Regions from separate parts of the Serratia surfactantfaciens genome, predicted to be linked through region 2. Evidence: predicted binding sites of a transcription regulator. Region 2 holds the regulator's gene; each other region holds the start of a gene.
What was found. Region 2 encodes LexA, which represses DNA repair genes until DNA is damaged. Its sites were predicted from a motif close to TNCTGTATGTACATACAGNA; they were not measured.
Positions count from the first base shown of each region.

Region 1: the regulator LexA is predicted to act here: its motif matches at 2,680-2,699, upstream of umuD (translesion error-prone DNA polymerase V autoproteolytic subunit).
Region 3: the regulator LexA is predicted to act here: its motif matches at 2,935-2,954, upstream of sulA (SOS-induced cell division inhibitor SulA).

Region 1 is NZ_CP016948.1:2,495,051-2,500,132, forward strand. Features, by position in the region: gene aceE (pyruvate dehydrogenase (acetyl-transferring), homodimeric type) at 1-893, shown strand, start outside; gene umuC (translesion error-prone DNA polymerase V subunit UmuC) at 921-2,237, opposite strand; gene umuD (translesion error-prone DNA polymerase V autoproteolytic subunit) at 2,240-2,674, opposite strand; partial or broken gene ATE40_RS25070 (SOS response-associated peptidase family protein) at 2,863-3,042, opposite strand; gene ATE40_RS24685 (hypothetical protein) at 3,356-3,727, opposite strand; partial or broken gene ATE40_RS24695 (S24/S26 family peptidase) at 3,941-4,132, opposite strand; gene ATE40_RS11770 (alpha/beta hydrolase) at 4,357-5,082, opposite strand, start outside.
Region 2 is NZ_CP016948.1:3,988,627-3,993,708, reverse strand. Features, by position in the region: gene plsB (glycerol-3-phosphate 1-O-acyltransferase PlsB) at 1-538, opposite strand, end outside; gene ATE40_RS18700 (diacylglycerol kinase) at 687-1,055, shown strand; gene lexA (transcriptional repressor LexA) at 1,158-1,766, shown strand; gene dinF (MATE family efflux transporter DinF) at 1,868-3,205, shown strand; gene ATE40_RS18685 (CsbD family protein) at 3,520-3,729, shown strand; gene zur (zinc uptake transcriptional repressor Zur) at 3,835-4,347, opposite strand; gene ATE40_RS18675 (sugar O-acetyltransferase) at 4,592-5,082, shown strand, end outside.
Region 3 is NZ_CP016948.1:1,168,757-1,173,838, forward strand. Features, by position in the region: gene ATE40_RS05460 (AAA family ATPase) at 1-195, opposite strand, end outside; gene matP (macrodomain Ter protein MatP) at 406-864, shown strand; gene ompA (porin OmpA) at 971-2,050, opposite strand; gene sulA (SOS-induced cell division inhibitor SulA) at 2,408-2,914, opposite strand; gene ATE40_RS05480 (TfoX/Sxy family DNA transformation protein) at 3,145-3,801, shown strand; gene yccS (YccS family putative transporter) at 3,805-5,082, opposite strand, start outside.

The DNA of each region.
Region 1 (5,082 bases), 1.5 Mb from region 2:
TCTATATCTTTTACTCCATGTTCGGGCTGCAGCGGGTGGGCGATCTCGCCTGGGCAGCGGCAGACGCGCGCACCAAGGGCTTCCTGCTCGGCGCCACCTCCGGCAGAACCACCCTGATGGGTGAAGGCTTGCAGCATGACGACGGCCACAGCCACGTGCTGTCTTCCGTCATTCCCAGCTGCGTCTCCTACGATCCGACCTATGCCTATGAACTCGCAGTGATCGTTCAGAGCGGCATGCGCAGGATGTTCGTTGAACAAGAGGATATTTACTACTACATCACCTTGCTCAACGAAGGATACCCGCAGCCGCCGATGCCGGCGGGCGTGGAGGACGGGATTATCCAGGGCGCCTATTTGCTCAAACAGAACGAAACGGCAAACCAAGAGAGCCCGCGCGCTCAGCTGGTCGCCAGCGGCGCCATCATGCGCGAGGCGCTGGCGGCGGCGGCGCTGTTGGCCGAGGACTTTGGCGTCGCCAGCGATATCTGGAGTGCCACCAGCCTGAGCGAACTGCGCCGTAACGGCATGGCGGCCGAACGCTGGAACCTGCTGCACCCGGAAGACCCGCCGAAAGTCCCTTATATACAGAGTCTGCTGGCGGCGCATCCTGGCCCGGTGGTGGTGGCGACGGACTATATGAAGATCGTCGGCGATCAGATCAAACCGTTCTTGCCGGACCGCGCCTTTATCACCTTGGGCACCGATGGCTTTGGCCGCTCGGACACTCGCGAGGCGCTACGTGAGTTCTTCGAGGTCAACCGCCATTTCATCGCGCTCGCCGCGTTGAAACTGCTGGCTGACGAAGGCCGTATCGCCCGCAGCGAGGTCAACCGCGCCATGGTGCTGTACGGCATCGCCCCCGATAAGCCGGATCCGGCGGCGGTGAAGTAACACTCAGCCTACCCACGCCGCCGGTTGTTACCCGCGGCGTTTTTCTTCCTTCGACTCGGCTGCGCGCGGCGCCCGCTCCCCCAGCCGCACCACCGGGATATCCGCCAGCCGGGTGGTGTAGGCCGGCGACAGCATTTCGCGCTTCATTTGCCACGGCTTGACGATCCCCTGCCCGGCGAACCACACACGCCCGCGCCCCTCCTGATTCAGACGATCGATGGTCGCCATCAGCTGACTGCCGTTGCGGCGCGGCGGACAGTCGTCGAACAGGTCGATCTGCGCCATGGCGGCGGCGCTGAAATCCCCCAGCACCACGCCGCCCTTCAGGTAGCGTCGCCCTTCCTGCCAGATGCTCTCCAGCGCGCGCACCGCCATGGCGATAATGTCGCGGCTGTCGTTGCTCGGCGTTTGCAGCCGGGCGGTGCCCATATTGCTGTAATACCCTTCGCCCGCCGAATGCGGGCTGGTTTTGATAAACACCGACACATTGCGACAGTAGCGCTTTTCCTGCCGCAGCTTCTCGGCGGCGCGTTCGGCGTAGCTGCAGATCGCCTCGCGCATGTGCGGGTAATGCGTCAGGCGCTGGCCGAACGAACGGGAACAGATGATCTGCTCTTTGGCCGCCGCTTCATCCTCCCATTGCAGGCATGACTCGCCGCGCAGCTCTCGTATCGTGCGCTCCAGCACCACGCTGAAGGTTTTACGCGCCAGCCGGGTATCGCAGTCCGCCAGCTGCAGCGCGGTGTGAATGCCCATCGCCTGCAGCTGACGGGTCAGGCGGCGGCCCACGCCCCACACCTCCTCCACCGGGATTAACGCCAGCAGCTTGCGCTGGCGCGCCGGATCGGACAAGTCCACCACGCCGCCGGTCCCCCGCCATTTCTTGGAGGCAAAGTTAGCCAACTTGGCCAGCGTTTTACTCGGTGCAATGCCGACCCCGACCGTCAAATGCAGCTCGCGCCGGATGCGATCGCGCACCCGATGACCGAACGGTTCCAGCGCCTCGCAGTGCGCCACGCCGTCCAGCCGCAGAAAGGCTTCGTCCAGCGAATAAATCTCCACCGCCGGCGCCATCTCCTCCAGCGTGTCCATCACCCGGCGGGACATATCGGCGTACAGCGCGTAGTTGGAGGAGAACACCGCGACGTTGCGGCGACGCATCTCCTCTTTGATCTTGAAATAAGGCGCGCCCATCGGCACGCCCAGCGCCTTCGCCTCGGCGTTGCGGGCGATCACACAGCCGTCGTTGTTGGACAGCACGATCACCGACCGCCCTTGCAGATCGGGTCGGAAGATGGTTTCGCAGGAAGCGTAGAAGCTGTTGACGTCTACCAGGGCGAACATGGCTACAGTGCCGCGTAGACGATAAAGGTCACCACGCCGAAGATCTCCAGCTGCGCTTCGTCGTCGAACACGATAGGCGCGTAGGCGGGATTCATCGGCAACAGCCGCACGTCGGGCCGGCGCTGCAGTTTTTTGACGGTGAATTCGCCGTCCACCGCGGCGATCACGATATTGCCGTGCTCTGGCGTCAGGGCGCTGTCGACGATCAGCAGATCGCCATCCCGAATATTGCCGTCGATCATCGATTCGCCGCTGGCGCGCACGAAATAGGTGGCGTTAGGATGGCGCACCAGCAGCTTGCCGATATCCAGCCGGCTCTCGACATAGTCCTGCGCCGGTGAAGGAAAGCCGCAGGCCACACGATCGGCAAACAGCGGTAACGTCAGGGGCTCACCTGGTGAAAAAGCATACAACCTTGAAGTGCTCAGCATATTCATAACCAAACTGTATATTTATACAGTAAAGCATAAACAAAACGCGAACGCGTGCAACCCCTAATTCCCCGGCGGATCGCACTTTGCCGTGTAATATAATAATTTTCTGAGTGATTTTTCCTGCAACTTTTGGCGTTCTTCACGTGTGTTTGCACACATGATACCCACCAAAACTGTGGATAATGCAGCACTCAGACCGTTGGCGTATCGATGGGCAGGATGAGTGAGGGAATGTCATTGCGAACGGCGCCGACGGCGGGCGATACCGGTTGCCAGACGAAATCCTCTGCCTGCAGGCTGTACACGTCAGCCTGCATTTGACCAGAGGGCGGGACTAAGCGGGTGTCGAGCCAGTCGCGCGCGGCCGTCGGTCTCTGCTGCGTACAGCGCCGCAAAGAACAGCGGCAGGCCTTGCCTCAGCAAGAGCCCACGGGAGGAACGGCGGACGGCCTTACAAAATGACGCCAATAAAATTGCGACTGGCAATGGCATCAATGGGACGGCCAGAGACGAAAGTCAGTACGTTATGCCAGGAGCTTGGGATAACCCGACAAACGCTGTACCGCCACATTTCCCCTGATGGTCCACTGCGAGCTGACGGTATAAAGCTGCTCAACCGGGGATAATTTCAGCGGACGGAAAAATCTGGGGTTCCGGCGTAGAACCCCGAATAAGGAATAATCCTTAATTCATTTCAGGATTATTAATTCCATCTAAAACCTCTTGGCAATATTCTTTTTTATAGGCTTCATCATTACTTAATGACTTAACCAAAAAATCAGCATTTTTCCAACCATTATCCCAATGCGTATCGAATCCTGACTGTTCATACTTTAATGTTCTAGTTAATGAGTCTTTTATTTGTTTTTTATATTTATCAATTTTCTCATTGGTTGCCCCACAAACATCATGTGCAACACGAGCATTTGAGCCAGAAAAACCTATTGCTGAAATTGCCATCGCTTCATTTGATTTGTCGAAATCATTCGCATATGCCACAGCATTAGATAAAGCGAATATGACAAGAGCAGGTATGGTTTTTTTGTATGAAATCATCTTTCACCTCTAACTCATTGATTGTTCATGGGGTCAGTTTGGATATAGAAAATTATTGTACATTAAGGCTGCTTTTTAATCAGTCTCAACTTCTTTATAGAAGGCCTGAATGCGACAAACTTGGGAAGTACTGTAGCCTGTCGCGTCTGCTGTTTCTCGGATGCTCAGTTTCTTAATCTGTCGGTAGTGCCTGATCCATCCTGCTCGCTCCATCTCACCGCTGGCGCGCACGAAATAGGTGGCGTTAGGATGGCACACCAGCAGCTTGCCGATATCCAGCCGGCTCTCGACATAGTCCTGCGCCGGTGAAGGAAAACCGCAGGCCACACGATCGGCAAGCAGCGGTAACGTCAGGGGCTCACCTGGTGAAAAAGCATACAACCTTGAAGTGCTCAGCATATTCATAACCAAACTGTATATTTATACAGTAAAGCATAAACAAAACGCGAACGCGTGAACCCCCCCTATCCCCCGTCAGAACACAGTTTGACGCGTAATATAATAATTTTCTGAGCGATTTTTTTTTACGCCTGCTAACGGTTTCACTCTGCCTTGCACACACGTTATCCACTAAAACTGTGGATAACATGCTGAGCTGCAGTGGCGTCTTCAGAACATGCGCCGTCGCCTCACCGCTCCGCCGCGGCCAGGCAAAAACGATGCACCGCTTCAACCATCTGATCGAGGCCCGGCTGCTCGAGGGGATAATGCCCGGCGTTCTCGAGCATCACGGTGGTCACCGGCACCCGCCGAATGCGCCGCAGAAACAGTTCACTCAGGTGCAACGGCGTCCAGCGATCCTGCGCCGGTTGCGTCAACAGAACCGGGCAAACGTCGAACGCTTCCGGTTCAATGGCGGGTGCATACTCCGCGTACGAGACCAAAAACCGCATCGTCACCCAGGCTCCCGCCGAGGTGTTGTCCGCCAGGCACGCCTTGAGCGCCGCCTTGTCATTGACCAGCGCATGCATCTTGCTCGCCAGCGCCATCGGCATCGCCATACCCGCCAGCGGCGTGGCGGCCGTCAGCCGCGCCAACGGAATGCCCAGGCGGCTCATCAACAGATTCAATGCCGTCTCGTCGCGCACCTGCTGTTCACGCTGATCGAGAAACGTCATGCCGACAATGCCTTTCACCTGCCGGTTCAACGCCGCCACGTGGTAAGTCTCCATCCCGCCGGCGCTCAGGCCGTACAGCACAATCGGCCGCGCATCCTTCGCCCGTTCCGCGTCGATCAGATCGCTGCCGATCTGCACCCAGTCGTCGTAACGCACGCGCCGCCGTTGGCCGCCCATCTGCGTCATTCCGTACCCCGGCATGTCGACGGCGATCGTCTCTATCCCCCGTCGCGCCAG
Region 2 (5,082 bases):
CGTGCTCGGTGGCCATGCGGCGCAGCGAAACGGTGTTGGAGAAACGCACGAAGCTATCGCGGCCGAGCCACAGCACGGCGAAGAATTTCTGCACGCCATTCAACAGACGCAGGTGCGGCGTGCCGTGGCCTTCGCGGCCCGGCGAGCGGCCGAACATCACCGAAACTGGCAGCATCTGGATGTCGAGATCCGGATTGCTGCGATGCAGATCCAGATAGTCGTGGAACAGTTTTACCGACTCTTCTTTCGGGGTGTAATAGCGGAACACGCGCGGGCCGTCGTGAATGAACACGTAGCTCGGCAGCACGGTGCCGTCGATCTCCAGCGAGTCGAGCGGATCGGGCAGATCCTGCGCCAGGCACTGGGTGCGCAGCGTCAGCAAATCCGCCTTGGAATTGTAAGGCAAAACATACAAAATCGGCCGTGAGGGATCCAACCCTAGCTCGGTAACCGGATCTGATGGGATGACCTTACTTCTTACCAACAATTTAAGTGGTAAATTCAATAGTTTATAATAAATTTTACGCCAACCTGACATAACAACGTGAAGCCTCTTGTTAGCAATGCGCCGCAAGCATACCAGAAACCGGGTAGCAGATCTGTGGTGTTCGAAAACCGGGAGCCGTCAGCGCGGACTGTTCTAGACTCTTTTTATTATGACCGACCTCTGAGAAAGGCACGAAAACATGGCAAACCAAGCAACCGGCCTGACCCGCATCATCAAGGCCGCCGGCTATTCCTATAAAGGGCTTTCCGCCGCCTGGCAACACGAGGCGGCGTTCCGCCAGGAGCTGGTGGCGACCGTCCTGGCTATCATACTGGCTGTGTGGCTGGATGTGGGTGCGATAGCGCGCATTTTATTGATCGGATCGGTAGCGCTGGTGATGATCGTCGAGATCCTGAACAGCGCGATCGAGGCGGTGGTGGATCGCATCGGCAGCGAACATCACGAGCTGTCCGGCCGGGCCAAGGACATGGGATCGGCGGCGGTGTCGCTGGCGATCGTGCTGGCGCTGTTCGTTTGGGGCACGGTCTTATGGCAGCATTTCGGTTGACGAAAGGCGCCTACTGACTGATTTTTATTTATTCTTCGGTTCCCAATCCGCGCTTACCTGTATATACTCACAGCAAGACTGTATAAACAAACAGGGGGCGGAATGAAAGCACTAACTACCAGACAGCAAGAGGTCTACGATCTGATTCGTGATCATATTTCGCAAACGGGCATGCCGCCAACGCGTGCCGAGATCGCGATGCGTCTGGGGTTCCGCTCGCCTAACGCCGCCGAAGAACATCTGAAGGCGCTGGCGCGCAAAGGGGTGATTGAAATCGTCTCCGGCGCGTCGCGCGGCATCCGCCTGCTGATGGAAGAAGAGGAAGGCCTGCCGCTGATCGGCCGCGTCGCCGCCGGCGAGCCGCTGCTGGCGCAGCAGCACATCGAAGGGCACTACCAGGTGGATCCTTCCCTGTTTAAACCGAGCGCCGATTTCTTGCTGCGGGTGAACGGCATGTCGATGCGCGACATCGGCATCCTGGATGGCGATCTGCTGGCGGTGCACAAAACGCAAGACGTGCGCAACGGCCAGGTCGTGGTGGCGCGCATCGAAGACGAAGTGACGGTCAAGCGCCTGAAAAAACACGGCAACGTGGTTGAGCTGCTGCCGGAGAACAACGAATTCCAACCGATCGTGGTCGATCTGCGTCAGCAGAATTTCACTATCGAAGGGCTGGCGGTTGGCGTGATCCGCAACGGCGACTGGATTTAAACGCCGCGCCATCCGTACCGCTCCCTGTATCAATCGCCCCTGTTCTGGGGCGTTTTTGTTTCTGACTTTGCCCTTCGCCACTGTTACGGGAACATCTCATCATGCGTTTGATTTCCGCCTTCACCAGCGACACCGATAAAGCCCTGTGGCGCCTGGCATTGCCGATGATTTTCTCCAATATCACCGTGCCGCTGCTCGGACTGGTGGACACTGCGGTGATTGGCCACCTCGACAGCCCCATTTATCTGGGGGGCGTGGCGATCGGTGCGGTGGCGACCAGCTTTCTGTTCATGCTGCTGCTGTTCCTGCGCATGAGCACGACCGGCCTGGCGGCACAGGCGCTGGGGGCGCAGAACCCCCAGGCGCTGGCGCGCGCGTTTATGCAACCGCTGCTGCTGGCGCTGTTGGCCGGGGTGGCGATCGTCCTGCTGCGCTACCCGCTGATCGAACTGGCGCTGCAGATCGTCGGCGGCAATGCCGACGTGCTGGAACAGGCGCGGCGTTTTCTTGAGATCCGCTGGCTGAGCGCTCCGGCGGCGCTGGCCAATCTGGTGCTGCTGGGCTGGTTGCTCGGCGTGCAGTATGTGCGTGCGCCGGTGATCCTGCTGATCGTCGGCAACCTGCTGAACATTGTGCTGGATATCTGGCTGGTGATGGGCCTGGGCTGGAACGTGCGGGGAGCGGCGGCGGCGACCGCCATCGCCGAATACGCCACGTTGCTGCTCGGCCTGTGGCTGGCGTGGCGGGTGATGCGCCTGCGCGGCATCACCTTGCCGATGCTGTGTGAGGCTTGGCGGGGCGATCTGCGCCGCCTGCTGGCGCTCAACCGCGACATCATGTTGCGCTCATTGTTGCTGCAACTGTGTTTTGCGTCGCTGACCATCTTCGGCGCTCGCTTGGGGAGCGATGTCGTGGCGGTCAACGCGGTATTGATGAATCTGCTGACGTTCACCGCTTATGCGCTCGACGGCTTCGCTTATGCGGTGGAGGCCCATTCGGGCCACGCCTACGGCGCTCGGGACGACAGCCAGCTGCGCAAGGTGTGGCACGCGGCCTGTCGGCAGGCGGGGCTGGTCGCGTTGGCCTTTGGCCTGACCTATGCCGTCATCGGCCAGCAGATCGTGGCGGCGTTGACCTCTTTGCCGGAGCTGCGTGCGTTAGCCGCCCACTATTTACCTTGGCAGGTCATCCTGCCGCTGGTCGGCGTGTGGTGCTATTTGCTGGACGGCATGTTTATCGGCGCCACGCGCGGCGCCGAGATGCGCAACAGCATGGCGGTGGCCGCGGCGGGATATGGTATTGCGCTGTTCAGCGTGCCGCTGCTCGGTAACCATGGGCTCTGGCTGGCGTTGGCGGTGTTTTTGGCGCTGCGCGGCTTGGCGTTGGGCTGGATCTGGCACCGTCACCAGCTGCGTGGCAGTTGGTTTACTGCACGCTAGTCCAGAAACTTTGTTGGGTAATAAATTAGATTTTTTTATGCTTTCATTCATGTTTACTTACATGTTTTCGGTCCGGGCCTGTTCACGTTAGCTTCTTGTTTGTTGGCATTTTTTGTTTTTATTTTATTTATTAATGGTTTTTTATACTGGTTTTTTTATTTTAATTTATTTTTTTGACTAGAATTAGTCTTGTGGCTGGCGAATGAATGGGCGTGATTACCCTTAAGGTGAGGGCGTAATCAGCCAGAAATATTTCTGGTTAACCCCGGCCGGTTACAGGGATCGCTGATTCACCACAGGTTAACGGAGAGACTATGAATAAAGATCAAGCCGACGGTAACTGGAAGCAGCTTAAAGGCAAAGTGAAGGAAAAATGGGGCAAGCTGACCGATGACGATCTGACGGTCATCGAAGGGAAACGCGAACAGCTGGTCGGTAAAATTCAGGAACGCTACGGTTATCAGAAAGAGGCGGCCGAGAAAGAGGTGAAAGCCTGGGAAGATCACACCAAACACCGCTGGTAATTTGCAGGGCCGCCATTGAAGGCGGCACGCACAGCGCAGGCCGGCGTCGCCCCATCCTCTGGCGTCCCGGCCGCAGGTACAAGGAAGTACCTGACTTCGTATTGCTTACTTCTTCTTGATGGCGATGCTGTGATCGTGTTCGGCGCAGTCATGCTTGCTGTCGCAAGCCTCAACCTCCACGCAGCCGGCACACAGACCGTGCGCCTCCACCACGCTGTGCCGCAGCGCAAATCCGGCCTCCTGCGCCAGCTTCTGCAGCGTTTCTTCTACGCCCTCGGTAGTGCGTTCGGTCACCTGGCCGCAGCGATCGCAGATAAACAGCGCGGACGTATGCATCGGCTGTTCGAAGTGATGGCACAGCACGTAGCTGTTGGCGGACTCTACCCTATGGATAAAACCTTGCTCCAGCAGAAAATCCAGCGCGCGGTAAACCGTCGGCGGCTTGGCCTGCGGTTCGGCGACGCGCAGCAGATCTAGCAGGTCGTAAGCGCTGATTGCACCGGGTTGCTGAGTCATCAGACGCAGCACTTCCAGCCGTTGCGGCGTCAATCGCACATTGCGTTGCTGGCAGAGGCGTTCCGCCTGCGCCAACAGCTTTTCCTGGGTGGTTGAGTTCATCGCAAATATCCCGGTACGTAAAAAAGCCGATTTTACCATGATTACGGCGAATCGCCGAGAGTTGCCCCTTTTCCCCTGAGGATAGTGCAGAGAAAGGCGCGTTGGCCGCGTTAAACGAGAGGTGTATCACAACTTTTTCCCGCAGGCGGGCGGCAAATCAACATTGCCGATTTTAGCGCTGGAGAGCGGGCGGTGAGAGCGGTATAACGCGCCTCACCCGCGTTAAAAGCTGGAGCCCCGCGTGATGACGGAAAGAGAGAAATTGTTAAACGGCCAGGTGTACAACAGCCGCGATGAAGAACTGATCGCCATGTACCACCGGGCGAGGGCGTTGACTAAATGCCTGGGTGCGCTGGATTCGCATCAGGCGGACGAAAAAAACCGCCTGCTCGGCGAGCTGTTCGGCGCCTGGGGAGAAGCAAGCTGGATTGAAACGCCATTCTGGTGCGACTATGGTCAACATGTCCGCATCGGAAAGAACTGTTTTATCAACGTCAATGCGGTGTTCCTCGACTGCAATACCATCACCATCGGCGATAACACGCTGGTCGGCCCTAACGTGCAAATCTACACGCCGAGTCATCCGCTGAAGGCCGATGAACGCTTCACCGGCGATCCGGATTTTCCTTTCCGCACCTCGGCGCAGCCGGTGTCCATCGGCAACAACGTATGGATCGGCGGCAACGTGGTGATCCTGCCGGGGGTGACCATCGGTGACGGCACCACCATCGGTGC
Region 3 (5,082 bases), 2.3 Mb from region 2:
GCGCGTTTCTTGCGCTTTCAACAGCATAAAGCGCGGCGGCGATTGGGGGTGGCAAAATAGCGTCAGGGCATTTTCCAGCCGAGGCTGAATGGCGGAAAAGGGCACGGGTGCCAACTGAGCGGCGGTATCAAATATCGCCTGATAAGGCGTTACGTCCGGCAATAAAGATTGCCATTCAAGTCGGTTATTGGTCAAAGTGTTAGATGCAATCGTTAAAAAGGGAAAGGGCGATTATACAAGAATAACGGCGGCTTGATACATGCGGAGTGCCAGTTGGCGTCAGGGAGTTTGACATCGCGCGATGACTGTGCAAAAAACAGTCTAAAAGACGGCTTAATTGCCGGGGAAATTCGGCGCAAAGCTGTTATGCTTAGTTGAAGTTACGCGGTCACTGAAGAGCTCAAGATGAAATATCAGCAACTGGAAAATCTGGAGAGCGGTTGGAAATGGAAGTACCTGGTGAAGAAGCACCGGGAAGGGGAACTCATTACCCGCTACATTGAAAACAGCGCTGCTCAGGAAGCGGTTAACGAGCTGCTGAAGCTGGAAAATGAGCCGGTAAAGGTACTTGCATGGATTGCCGCCCATATGAATCCGGAACTGGATAACCGGATGAAGCAAACGATCCGCGCCCGCCGCAAACGTCATTTTAACGCAGAACACCAGCATACGCGTAAAAAATCTATCGATTTGGAGTTTTTGGTTTGGCAACGCCTGGCTGCTTTAGCACGCCGCCGCGGCGTTACGCTGTCGGAAACCGTGGTGCAGCTTATCGAGGATGCTGAACGCAAAGAGAAGTATGCGAACCAGATGTCGTCGTTGAAAGAAGACCTGAAGGCGATTCTCGGCAAAGAGCCCAAGTAAACGGGGCTGAGGGAGAGCCTTCGGTTGCGTATGGCTTTGAATGCTCGGATAAATTCAAGACGAAAAAAAACCCCGCAATGCGGGGTTTTTTACTAAGCGAGTAAACTTAGCCCTGAGGCTGAGTTACAACGTCTTTGATACCTTTAACTTCGATCTCTACGCGACGATCTGGTGCCAGGCAGTCGATCTGAGCTTTGGTAGCGCGGCCAGCTTTGTAGCCACAGGTGTTGCCTGTAACTGGATCAGCTTTGCCCATGCCACGTGCAGAGATTTTGTCTGACGGGATGCCTTTGGAGACCAGGTAGTCAACAACGCTTTGTGCGCGTTTTTCAGACAGTTTCTGGTTGTACTGAGCAGAACCAACGGCGTCGGTGTAACCCAGAACAACTACGGAACCGTCTTTAGGATCCATGGAGCTCAGCTGGGTGTACAGCTGATCCAGAGCCTGCTGACCTTGTGGCTTCAGAGTTGCTTTGTTGAAGTTGAACAGCACGTCAGACTTCAGAGTGAAACGCTTGGTTTCAACAACTGGAGCCGGAGCTGGAGCTGGAGCAACTGGAGCAACTACGTCATCCTGACCGAAGCGGTAAGAAACGCCCAGGCTCAGCATGGTGTTGTCTGGACGTGCGCCAACGGTACCTGCGTCACCGATGTTGCTTACGAACTGGTAGTCCAGGCGGGTAGCCCAGTTTTTGGTCAGTGCGTATTCAACACCAACAGCAGCCAGCGGAGAAACGCCGGTGTCGTGGTCGCTCAGGCGAGTGCCGTTGCCGTAGTTAGCTTTGGAGTCTGCGCGCCATACCATACCACCCAGACGAGTGTAGATGTCCAGATCGTCAGCAATTGGGTAGCTCAGTTTAGCGGCCAGTTGAACGCCCTGTGCTTTGAAAGCACCGTTGTTCACGCTGCCTTTGTAAGGCATGCGGCCGAGCCAGTCATAGCCCAGTTCGAAGCCCAGGTATTGGTTTGCCTGGTAGCCCAGGAACGCGCCTGCACCCAGCTGATCTTTGTGGGTTGGGCCGTTACCGATACCGTTCTGGTAACCGTTACCGTAGAAACCAGTGTCGTGGTACTGGGACCAGCCCAGTTTAGCACCGGTGTACCAGGTGTTATCTTTTGGAGCGGCTTGCGCTACGGTAGCGAAACCTGCCAGTGCCACTGCTAATGCGATAGCTGTCTTTTTCATTTTGCGCCTCGTTATCATCCAAATAGGCAATGAGCTTTAAAGCTGTTTTAAGCCCTTGGTTAAATTCCTTCGCCAAGGTTTAAGCCCTCGTTTGTTACTCGCCAGTTTTTCTGGCGTTATAGAGCAACCTTGGCGATGTAAAGTCTACAACGTGGCGCGAAAGTTACAAGTGTGATGTGATAAGGCTCTAAAAAAAAACGCGGAATCGTACATATTTGCTAACATTCTTCGCCTAAAAAAACGGCGATTCACCAGGCGTTTTTTCGTGCCAAACCGCAGCCGGACTAGCTTTCTGCCTGACCCCGCAAAGGTTCCCTTCACGGGGTGCGAAAATGATGGGAAAAATCCTAAATTTACTTAATGATACAAAGAAGAGTGAATTTTTAGGGTGGAACAGTGTCCGTGAGTCGGGCCAATGTCACGTTGAGGACGCATGATAAACCCGTAGGCATTACCCAATTCTGCCGCACGTCTTAATTTTAGACGATCCTCCTCCGTTAGCTCGGGCAACCAGCCGAGAACCACGCTGTAATTTCCCGTTTGCAGCGCTTTTTCCATCGCCTCAACCGTATTTACCGGGCTGATTTGGCTTAGCTGCACCATTTTATCCACCGGCAGGCCGGATTGCTGCAGCCATTGCTTGCTTAATTTTTGCTGCGGCGTCAGCCATAAAAACCAGCGAGACTGCTTGCCCAATTGCTGCAACAAGGGCAACAACAATTGAGCCACGGCGGGCTGGCGTTCGTTGTAAACAAGTTCACTGATCAAGCCATTCTCTTTGCCGACATCCGTGTTCTTCGCAACGTTGCGCGCTGTAAAAGCGCCTTGGCCGAAATGAGGTTGGTAGAGTGATTGAGTACGCATTGAGTTCCCGCCCGTCGTGTTACTGTATGTTTATACAGTATCCCTGATTTAGGATAAGATCAACCCAAATTTTCGTAGCGGCTCGCATAATTACGAACATTTTTTATACCGGGGTTTGTTTGGGATTGGCAGGCAGACGGATAGTGCGTATTTTTCTAATTAGTTGTTCGCGTTACTTTTTTCATTGATGAGAGAAATATTACGACCAGAACCTAAAACGGAGAAACGCTATGAAAAGGATGTCGACGAGTAGAATCGCGCAGGCTAAAAATTGCTTTGCGGCGCTGGGGGCCATCACCACGCGATCGCAGTTTGGCGGCTACGGCCTGCTGGCTGAAGGGGTCATGTTCGCCGTGATCGCAGAAGGCGAGCTGTATTTGCGAGCAACGGCGAGCATGGAGCCGGTGTTTCGCGCACGGGGAATGGTCAACATGGTCTATTCCAAGCGGGGCGTGCCGATCACACTGCGTTATTACTGGGTTGACGAGTCGCTGTGGCGCGAGTGCAACGAGCTGGTCGGGCTGGCTTGGCAGGCGGTCAGAGAGGCGCGCCGGGAGCAAAGGCTCAAGGCCGGCGATCACGGCAGGTTGAAGGCGCTGCCGAATATTGACGTCAATATGGAGCGTCTGCTGTGGCGAGCGGGCATTCGCAACGCCTATGATCTCCGATTGCAAGGCGCCAAGCGCAGCTATCTGCGTTTACTGCAACAGCAGACCAATCTGGGGCTGCGAGTCTTGCTGTCGCTGGGGGGCGCGATAGCCGGCTATCACCAGGCGGCGTTGCCGGCCGAATTGCGTAACGAGCTGGTGCGCTGGTTCGAACATACGATGGCGATGCGCCGTCACGGACATGAACCGGTGATTCAGGGCCCGTCGATCAGGCCCTGAACATTAGGTTGTCTTATTAATTTGGGCGTGCAGCGCGGTGAGCTCCGGCAGAAGTTCGAGCATCAGCCCCACCTGCTGCAGGACCAACTGTTCTTTGCTTTCCGGCTCCGGAACGGCTTTGCGAATGCGCTCAGCCAGCTGCTCCAACGCCTGTGCAACCCGCTGGCTGTTCTGCTCTTCCTGATGCAAGGCACCATCCACGTAACACACAGCGTCATTGAGCAGATCGAGCGTGGCGGGGGTACTCAGCCGCTCGCGATGCGCCCCCAATGCCGAGATATAGCTCAGAAGAGTGTGGTTCAGGCAGAGCAGGCGGAAGGCGGCCTCCTGCAGGGCCTTGTCGGCTTTGGGATCGGCGGACATGTTAGAGATGACCGAAGCCAATTCGGCGTCGCTGTTGTGGGCGTCCCGCCGCGCAATGCGGTAGGCGAGGCCGTTATCCTTACCCTGATGATATTGCACCAGAATGGCGTCCAGATAGCGGCAGTTGGCATTCAGCGTTTTATCCACCACCACCGGCAACTGGCGGAATTTCCAGTCCGGCCAGATAAAGCTGACCGCCGCCCAGGCGATGGCGCAGCCCAGCAACGTGTCGTAAACGCGCGGGGCAGCCACTTCGAACCCTTCGCCCAACAGGTTAAAGCACAATAATACCAGCAGCGTGATAAACATGGTGGCATGGGCATATTGCACGGTGCGGAAAGCGAAGAACAGAACGCCGGTGATAACGATCAACACCAGCTGCCCTTCCACTGAAGGTACGAAATAGAGGATTGGCAAACCGATCAGTATGCCGGCCAGGGTGCCGATGATGCGCAGCGCCAGGCGCCGGCGGGTGGCGTTATAGTTCGGCTGGCAGACGAACAGGCTGGTCAACAGGATCCAGTAGCCGTGCTGCATGCCGGTGAATTGAATGAAGGCGTAGCCTACGCACAGCACTGCCGACATGCGGATGGCGTGACGGAACAGGGCCGATTGGGGCGTCAAATGGCGGCTGATGCGCAGGCGGATGTCGCTCCAGCCGGTTAAGCGGTCGTCGGCCAGGCTGTTCTCTTCCGCCTGCCCGCTGGCCAATGTCTGCTCTGATTCGATATTGGCCAACTGCGCATCGATCGCATGCAGGTTTTTCAGCAGATGCGCCAACGCCTTGGCTTGCTCGGCATTGCCCTGGGTTTCGGCGATGCGCGTCAAGGCCTCCTGAATGCGGTTGAACGCCGGCTCAAAACGCGGGTTGTGCTGGTACTTTTGCCGTAGCAGGATGGATTGCGCCAGCTGGCGACA